DNA from 3 places in the Bacillus sp. NPDC094077 genome. Region 1 is predicted to be linked to each of the others. Evidence: predicted binding sites of a transcription regulator. Region 1 holds the regulator's gene; each other region holds the start of a gene.
What was found. The regulator Rex, encoded in region 1, represses fermentation and respiration genes when NADH is low (regulators of the CRP and FNR family bind a similar motif). The targets are predictions, from matches to a motif close to TTGTGAAATATTTCACAA.
Positions count from the first base shown of each region.

Region 2: a site for Rex is predicted at 1,645-1,662, ahead of ACQKNR_RS10090 (formate/nitrite transporter family protein). Genes of this name have one in related genera too.
Region 3: a site for Rex is predicted at 1,185-1,202, ahead of pflB (formate C-acetyltransferase). Genes of this name have one in related genera too.

Region 1 is NZ_JBNNUF010000030.1:3,893-7,109, reverse strand. Features, by position in the region: gene ACQKNR_RS28160 (CPBP family intramembrane glutamic endopeptidase) at 86-835, shown strand; gene ACQKNR_RS28155 (YdiK family protein) at 832-1,023, shown strand; gene ACQKNR_RS28150 (redox-sensing transcriptional repressor Rex) at 1,053-1,682, opposite strand; gene ACQKNR_RS28145 (ABC-F family ATP-binding cassette domain-containing protein) at 1,870-3,217, shown strand, end outside.
Region 2 is NZ_JBNNUF010000003.1:275,627-278,843, reverse strand. Features, by position in the region: gene ACQKNR_RS10100 (TrkH family potassium uptake protein) at 1-455, shown strand, start outside; yybP-ykoY riboswitch at 494-659, shown strand; gene ACQKNR_RS10095 (TerC family protein) at 750-1,544, shown strand; gene ACQKNR_RS10090 (formate/nitrite transporter family protein) at 1,747-2,598, shown strand; gene ACQKNR_RS10085 (hypothetical protein) at 2,978-3,139, shown strand.
Region 3 is NZ_JBNNUF010000009.1:29,130-32,346, forward strand. Features, by position in the region: gene pflB (formate C-acetyltransferase) at 1-1,074, opposite strand, end outside; partial or broken gene ACQKNR_RS20090 (hypothetical protein) at 1,227-1,447, opposite strand; gene ACQKNR_RS20095 (glycosyltransferase family 2 protein) at 1,416-2,960, opposite strand; gene ACQKNR_RS20100 (NAD-dependent epimerase/dehydratase family protein) at 2,953-3,217, opposite strand, start outside.

The sequences.
Region 1 (3,217 bases):
ATGAAAGTTTATATCATAGGTAGCATATTTACATGTTATCCTACCTTATCTCATACACTAGAGTTAGAAAGGATGGTTAAACCATTTGAAGAAACAATATTGGTGGATTATCGTTACATACATTTTAATGCAGTTATCTGGAATTGTCGGATTACCACTTCTCCTAAAAACAGGACTCTATGATAATAGAGGATTGACCCTTGAGGAAAAAGGACAAATCATAACTGGACATTGGGCTATCATTAGCTTCTTTATTGCATTATGCGTCGTACTTTGGTTACTTAGAACAGATATTCGTGAAAGGCATTTAGATACAATGCGCTCTACTGTTCCAGCTACAATTGGATGGATTTTCATCGGGTTCTTCTTAGCATTTTTCTCACAAAGTATTGCTGGTATGATTGAGATGTATTTACTAGGTATTAAACCTGGATCTGAAAATACAGCAAGGCTTATGGACATCGCAAGAACAACACCTTGGTTCCTTATTGTTGTATCTATTATAGGGCCAATTTTAGAAGAAATCGTATTTAGAAAAATTTTATTTGGTACACTTTATAAGAAGTTTAACTTCTTTATTGCTGCTATCATTAGTTCCCTTGTATTTGCGGCGATTCATTTTGATTTTACTCACTTATTGGTATACACTGCTATGGGGCTCGTATTCGCCTTTTTATATGTAAAAACGAAACGTATTATCGTTCCAATTGCAGCTCATGTTGCGATGAATACATTCGTTGCAGTCGCTCAAATTGCAGTAAGCAATGAGCAAATTCAAGAAATGATTAAAGAAGCTGAAAAAATGCAAGGCTTTATCGGAGGATTTTTTGTATGAGAAACTCACCATTGTTCATGGCTGCATTGTACTTCCTTCTTGGATGTATCTTTACACGCTTCGCCATTACGAACGTGACAGATACAATCTGGAATGTGTGGACAATACTATTTGCAGTTATGGCAACAATTGATTTTAATTTGGCACTTCGCCTTATATTAGTTAAATTCACAAAGAAAAAACAATAATAAAACGCAGAGGTCGCTTCCTCTGCGTTTTATTGTGGATAATTTTTCAAAAAGTAAACAAGCGTTTGTAACTCTACAGCCAAATCAATATGATGGATTCTAATATTCTCTGATACATTTAATCGTGCTGGTGTGAAGTTTAAAATACCGTGCACATTTGTTTCTGCCAACCTATCAGCTACAGCTTGTGCTACTGTAGCGGGTACTGTTAATATTGCCACTTGTATATCATTTGATAATCTTTCTTCTAATTCATCTAAATGATATACAGGAATACCTCCGATTTCTGTTCCAACTTTCTCTTCATTAACATCAAACGCCATTTCAATTTTTGTATTATTGTTTTTCGTGAAATTATAATGTAAGAAAGCGGTCCCTAAATTACCTACTCCAATAAGTGCTACACGTGTTATATCATCTTGATCAAGTGTTTCACGGAAAAATGATAATAAATAATTTACGTTATATCCATATCCCTTTTTCCCTAACGCTCCAAAATACGAAAAATCTCTTCGTATTGTTGCGGAATCTACTTTTACCGCTTCACTCAATTCGGCTGATGAAACACGTTGCTTACCAGAAAGAGATAAGTTTTGGATAAATCGATAGTATAGAGGCAATCGTTTAGCAGTGGCTTGTGGAATCTTTTGCTGATCCATATAACCTCTCCTCTCTTTCTATCTTTATTCATATGCTTTAATCAAATACAGAAGTTTAGCACTCATTAAATTCCTTGTATAATAAAGAGAAGAAGTATTCTCTCTGTATTTTAAACTATACACTATTTTTAGTATGATTGAGAAATATAAACATGGCAAAGTTAAGAAATTATTTGAGGTGAAAACATTGATTTTATTACAAGTGAATGGACTTTCGAAATTATACGGTGCAGAAACAATTCTTGCAAACATAAAATTGGAAGTTCAAACGAAAGATCGTATCGCATTAGTTGGACGAAATGGAGCTGGAAAATCTACATTATTAAAAATTATCGCTGGTGAGCTATCTCATGATGGTGGTGAAATTATAAAGCCGAAAGATGTCTCAATAGGGTATTTAGCTCAAAATACTGGGCTAGAAACAACTTTAACAATTTGGGATGAAATGTTAACAGTCTTTACACACCTACAGCAAATGGAGACAAAACTTCGAAGGCTAGAGCAAGAGATGGGAAAGGAAGAAAACTTTTCAAATGCAGCTACATACGAAAAGTTATTAGCTGATTATGATCAATTACAATTAGACTATAAAGATCAAGGTGGTTATCAGTACGAAGCAGATATCCGCTCGATCTTAAGCGGTCTTGGCTTCCCTGTGGAGACGCACCAAACGACAATCTCTACTTTAAGCGGTGGACAAAAAACACGATTAGCTCTTGGTAAATTATTATTAACGAAACCAGACTTACTTATTTTGGACGAGCCTACAAACCATTTAGACATCGAAACACTCACATGGCTTGAGCAATACTTACAAGGTTATCCTGGTGCAATTTTAATCGTTTCCCATGACCGTTATTTCTTAGACAAACTCGTTACACAAGTATACGAAATTTCGAATAAAGAAAGCAGACGATTTGTTGGTAACTACAGTAAATACTTAGACTTAAAATCAGCACTATACGAGCAAGAAATGAAGCGTTACGAAAAACAACAAGATGAAATCGCTAAACTTGAGGAATTCGTTCAAAAGAATATAGCTCGTGCATCTACAACCAAACGTGCTCAAAGTCGCCGTAAACAATTAGACAGAATGGAATTATTAACGAGACCATTAGGTGATTCTAAGTCAGCATCCTTCCACTTCGATATCGAAAAACAAAGTGGAAATGATGTTTTACAAGTAAAAGATGCAACGATTGGCTATGATGCGGAACCTATTATTGAGCATGTAAATATGCGCTTAACTCGCGGAGATAGTGTTGCCTTAGTTGGACCTAACGGAATTGGAAAATCCACACTATTAAAATCCATTGTGAATAAGTTACAGCTATTACACGGAGATGTTGCTTTCGGATCAAATGTATCTGTTGGTTATTATGATCAAGAACAAGCCAACTTAACATCTTCTAAGCGAGTTTTAAATGAACTATGGGACGAATACCCATTGCAACCTGAAAAAGAAATCCGCACTATACTCGGTAACTTTTTATTCACAGGGGATGATGTACTAAAACCAGTATCTTCTCTTAGTG
Region 2 (3,217 bases), on a different contig from region 1:
TATTAATGATGCTTCTTATGTTTATTGGTGCTGGCAGCGCTTCAACTGGTGGTGGAATTAAGTTAACAACATTTTTAATCATGTTTTTTGGCGTGTTTAAATTTTTACAAGAACAAGATGATATTGTCGTGTTTAAAAAATCCATTAAAGATACTCTCATTGTTAAATCATTGACCATTACCATTATTTCAATTTCATTTATCTTTTTTTCTATTTTAATTTTGAGTATTACTGAGCGAGTTCCTCTATTGATGAGTACTTTCGAAGTATTTTCAGCATTTGGAACAGTCGGCCTCAGCATGAATTTAACGCCCCACTTAACTATTATCGGTAAAGCCATCATTATCTTTATGATGTTTTTTGGAAAAATGGGACCTTTAACATTGGCTTTTTCATTTGCACGTAAAAAGAAACGGAAAATAAAATATCCAAATGAAGATATTTTAACAGGTTGACAACCGTATAAATTATCCATATAATGAAAATACAATAGCATATCTCCAAAGGGGAGTAGCGTCCAAGAATATTTCTTGGAAACAAAGTCGTCATTACGTAGAACTTAGTTCTTCCGGCTTTGTTGGCATTTTTATTACATATGTCTAGCAAGACCTTTGCCTATTAACGGCAGAGGTCTTTTTTGCATCCATTTCCAAATTCTTCCAAAGTTAATAGGCAGGAGTATGGGGAAACTAAATAGTGGGGAAATTCTTCACTTATTTAGTACTTATATAAATGAGAGGAGAATGTACATGGATGTATCATTATTATTGGAGTATGGTTGGGTATTACTCATCCTAATTGCACTAGAGGGGATTTTAGCGGCTGATAACGCTCTCGTTCTTGCAATTATGGTAAAACATTTACCAGAAGAAAAAAGAAAAAAAGCACTATTTTACGGATTAGCAGGAGCGTTTGTTTTCCGCTTCGGATCACTATTCATGATTTCGTTCTTAGTCGATGTATGGCAAGTCCAAGCAATTGGTGCCATTTATCTTATGTTTATCGCTGGTAATCATTTATTTAAAACGTATGTTAAAAAGAATGCGCCTGAAGAAACAGAAGAAAAAGAAACTGAGAAAAAACAAGAGAACTTCTGGTGGACTGTATTTAAAGTCGAAGTTGCGGATATCGCCTTCGCAGTTGATTCAATTTTAGCTGCTGTTGCATTAGCAATGACTTTACCGAAAACAGGATTAGGTACAATTGGTAGTCTTGATACAGGTCAATTTATTATTATTTTTGCAGGTGGACTTATCGGATTAATCATTATGCGATTTGCAGCATCTGCTTTCGTACAAATATTAAAACGTAAACCAGGGCTTGAAACTGCAGCATTCTTAATTGTAGGTTGGGTTGGTGTGAAATTAGCAGTTTATACGCTAGCACACCCTGCTTTAGGTGTCCTGCCTCATTCATTCCCAGAATCTACTCCATGGAAACTTACATTCTGGGGTGTATTAGTCGGAATCGCAGTTGGCGGTTGGTTCTTCTCGAAAGAAGTAGAAGTAAAAGTAGAAAAGAATTTAGACGAAAAAGCGCTGTAATCACAGCGCTTTTTTTCTCCTTTCAATCCCCTCTCTATTTTTAGAAAAAATTCCATTATACTACTTTTGTAACCGCTTTCCTCATTTATGTATGTCCTTTTTGTGAAACATTGCACAAACTTATTGAAACTGTGAACAATTCCATGTACTTTATTCATATAAAGAGTATTTATAGAAGATGTACTAAAGGAGCGTATTACTCATGCTAGAACAAGGATTAGATTATGTTGTCAAACTGGCTAAGAGCAAAAAGCAAATGCTAGATACAAACCCAATGCAATATTTCATACGTGCGGCACTTGCGGGTATTTATATCGGTTTTATTATTGTACTATGTTTTAAATTAGGTAACTTTTTTCACATGGCAGATTCACCAGCAACTTATTTAACCGCTTCTATGTTTTTCGGAATTGCTCTCGTACTCATTATATATGGCGGCGCTGAACTGTTTACTGGAAATACAATGTATTTCACAGTGGCAACTTTAAGAAAAGAAACAACAATTTCTGATACACTTCGTAACTGGGGTGCTTGTTATGCAGGTAACTTAGCTGGCGCTTTATTCTTTGCCTTACTATTTTATGCAACTGGCATTTTCAAAGCAATTGATCACGGTCATTTAATGAATACAGTTGTTGAAGGAAAGATGAACACACCTACAACGCAATTATTCTTTAAAGCAATTTTATGTAACTGGCTTGTATGTCTTGCCTGCTTCTTACCTTCCCAAGTCAAAGGTGATACAGCAAAAATAATGGTCATGATGCTACTTGTTTTCACTTTCTTCTTATCTGGTTACGAGCATAGCATTGCAAACCTATCACTGTTTGCCTTATCTTTAGTATCACCACATCCTGAGACAATTTCTTTTGCAGGCGCTATTCATAACTTAATTCCTGTTACAATTGGTAACATTATTGGCGGTTCCGTATTTGTCGGTATGGTATACCACTACTTAACAAAGAAAGCACCTGATGTTAAACAAGAAGAAACTGAAATCGCAGTAGCTCAACAAGAAGAAATCATTCCTTTACAAGCACATATGAAACATTAAAAACTCCAAAGTTTTACTTATCAAGACTTAAATTATAAAAATCCCTAAAAATAAAGGAGAGCACATATTATACATGACTAATATATACTCTCCTTTTATTCCATTAAAGCACCCGATTGTTGAAAATCACCAGACCTTTATTAGCTGGTTAGTTGAAGAAGAACTTGTTCCACAACCCTTAAGTTATGATACATAAAAAATTAATTTTTCCTCCTATAATCCCTTCAAGTCCGGCAATCTCCGTCTTTTGAATTCCCTGACAATTACTAAACCTAAGCCAAACAACTATAACATCTCTAGCGAAATAATTAACATATCTTATTCAAGAAAGTTTAGTTAACTAATAACATATATTTTATTGAAAGGGTGTGATTGAATTATGGATCGGCCAAACTGGGGCATTGGAGGATTAGTATTCGTTGGCTGCATGTTTCTTGGTGGAGGAGTGGGATCTATGTTAGGAAGTTCTCAAACTGGATGGCTGATAGGAATGGGTGTTGGATTTCTTGGGATGGCTTTGACGAGACTGATTAGAAAGTAATATAACGTGGGTTCTTCTTCCAGTAAATAAGAAGATATACATATTGAATTATATCTTCAACTTATGGTTATACATTCC
Region 3 (3,217 bases), on a different contig from region 1:
ATTATCTAATGTATGCAAGAAACGGAATGAGTTCTTTGTTACTAATGGACGACCATCTAATGCAATACCACCGATAGATTCAGTTACCCAAGTTGGATCACCAGAGAATAGTTCATTATAATCAGGTGTTCTTGCGAATTTCACAAGACGTAATTTCATAATGAAGTGATCCACAATTTCTTGTACTTCTTCTTCTGTTAAAGTACCATTTGCTAAATCTCTTTCAATGTAAATATCTAAGAATGTAGAAGTACGTCCAAGACTCATTGCAGCTCCGTTTTGCTCTTTAATTGCAGCAAGATATGCGAAGTATAACCATTGGAATGCTTCTTGTGCATTTGTTGCTGGTTTAGAAATATCAAAGCCATGAGAAGCAGCCATTTGTTTTAATTCTTGAAGTGCACGCATTTGCTCAGATAACTCTTCGCGTAAACGCATTGTATCTTCGCTCATTACACCACCAGTTAAATATAAATCAGCTTTTTTCGCTTCAATTAAATGATCAATACCATATAACGCTACTCGGCGGTAGTCACCGATAATACGTCCACGGCCGTATGCATCTGGAAGACCAGTAATAACACCTGATTTACGTGCATTTCTCATTTCTGGTGTATAAGCATCGAATACACCTTGGTTATGAGTTTTTCTCCACTCTCTAAAAATACGACTAAGTTCTTTATCCATTTCGTATCCATAAGATTCACATGCTTGTTCCGCCATACGAATACCACCATATGGTTGTAAAGAACGTTTAAATGGTTTATCAGTTTGGAAACCGACTACTTTTTCAATATCTTTATTTAAATATCCTGGTTCATGTGATGTAATAGAAGAAACAATTTTTGTATCCATATCAAGAACGCCACCGTTTTCACGTTCTTTTGTTGTTAAATCCATTACTTGATCCCAAAGTTTTTTCGTTGCTTCAGTTGCTCCCGCTAAGAAAGATTCGTCCCCTTCGAAAACGTTTACATTATTTAAAATGAAATCGCGAACATCAATCTCTGCTTTCCATTTTTCACCTTTAAAGTTTTCCCATGCGTTTTTAACATTTTCTAATACTTGAGTCATCCTAATCTCCTCCATTTTTGATTAGTACAGGACTAAGATTTTTTATATAACAGCTTACACACTTAGAATACTACTTTTTTGCGAAAGTGAACGAAATAGTTGTGACATGTTTGTGAAATATTGAGCAAACTACTATGCACATAGTGTTAAATTCACTTAAAAGTCTTTATAATTAACCCTTTCTTTAATTGTATTTTTTTGGTATCCTTATATACGAGTCCTATTTTGTAATATAAGAACAATACCCATTGTAGAGCTGTAATACTCTTATCTCCTAATCTGTTATAGTTTTTATAACAGAACAAAAAAGTGTACATATGTTGTACACTTTTTTGTTACCACTATAAAACATCTCTTTTTCTATTTCCATCATAGAATCTACCACGACTGTTTGTTAATGCAATTAATTGCTCTAATCCTTCTATATGATCACCAATAATTCGAAGCACAGCTGGAGGATGTCCTATTTTTGCGAAATGTTCACTGGGACGAATGCGGTTCATCTTATCGACCTCAACACGACTTACACATGCAATTTCAAATCCTGAAAGCACAGCTTTCACTTGTGCTACACAAGGTGACAGTAAAGATCTATATCCTATCGCTTTTAAACACCCCCGACTAAACGCATTGGGTACAGCAATAAGAGAACCTACCCCTAAGTCTTTTCTATCACAAGCTAAATTTAGCGCATATTTAAATGCAGTTACGAGATGAAGTGGTACTCTTAAATCTAAATAGTGATTTAGATCATTTAAGGCGACATCCTTTCCATCTGCAATAGCTTTTGCAAAAGGATATAGCTCGCTAGCTGGAATAGCAAAATCACCGTCTATAAATAACACAATATCCCCTTTTGCAAAATAAGTTCCAAGCGAACGCCCTACATCGTTTCCAAGTGCTTCTTTATATACAATTGTTGTTGCTCCCTTGTCTTTTGCAATTGTTGCTGTTTTATCTGACGAACCATTTACAACAACGATGATTTCAAAAGGTTCAATTTTACGAAGCTCTTCTATAACATTTCCAATTGTTTTCTCTTCATCTTGTACAGGAATAATTACCGATAATTGCTTTCCTTTATATAGCTTAGATGTAACGCCCCATCCTCGATAAAAATCTTCAAAATTTAAAGTATGATAAACACACTCTCTTTTCCTATTTCCATCATAATATCCTCCGCGCTCATCGCTGCCTACTATCCGCTCCGCTACAGCTTCTATATGATCACCTATCATTCGTTTTTCAGATTGAGAAAGATCCGTGCCATATGCAGCATGCTCGGTCGGTCGAAATTTGTTCGGGGTAATAACGTCAATTGCACAATGACGACTAATTCTCCATTTACTTTGTACTAGGCGTAGATGAGCCACAATAGGATTAACAAAACATTCGTATCCAATACTTTGTACAACTTCTTTCGTCAACGCATGAGGTACAGATAATAAAGAATCAATTTTTAATTCTTCGCGCTCTAACATTGCATTTAATATTTGGCGCCATACTGTAATGGAATGTGGTTTTTGTTTCTTTAAAAACAATGCGTCCAAATTATTTAAAACGATGTCAGCCTGGTCATGTAAAATCGGATTAAGGAATAATTGCAATTTTGAAGTCGGAATAGCAAAATCCCCATCTATAAATAGTAATACATCACCTATCGCTTGTTTTGCGCCAACTGCGCGTCCAACGTCGTTACCAAGTGACTCTTGATGCTGAATTACTTTACATCCTAAGTTCTCAGCAATCACTTCTGTACCATCATTACAACCATTTGCTACTACAATAATCTCTACTGGATTTAATGGTTTTACTGATTGAATCACGTCTGAAATCATATCTACTTCATTACATACAGGAATAATAACCGATAATGATTTAACCATTGTTTTCTTCACGAAACCACTTAATAGTTTCTTTCAATCCTTGTTCCCACGTTACTTTCGCTTGAAATTGAACAAGTTCTCTTAACTTCGTTACATCTGGTCTTCTATTCAGAATTTCTTCAAAACCATGTGGATATACTTCTTCAAAAGGAACTTGTACAATTTTTGAAGAAGAATTCGTTAGTTTTTTGATTACTTCTGCTACTTCTTTAATATTTTTTTCATTCTCAGAACCTATATTAATAATCTCACCATTT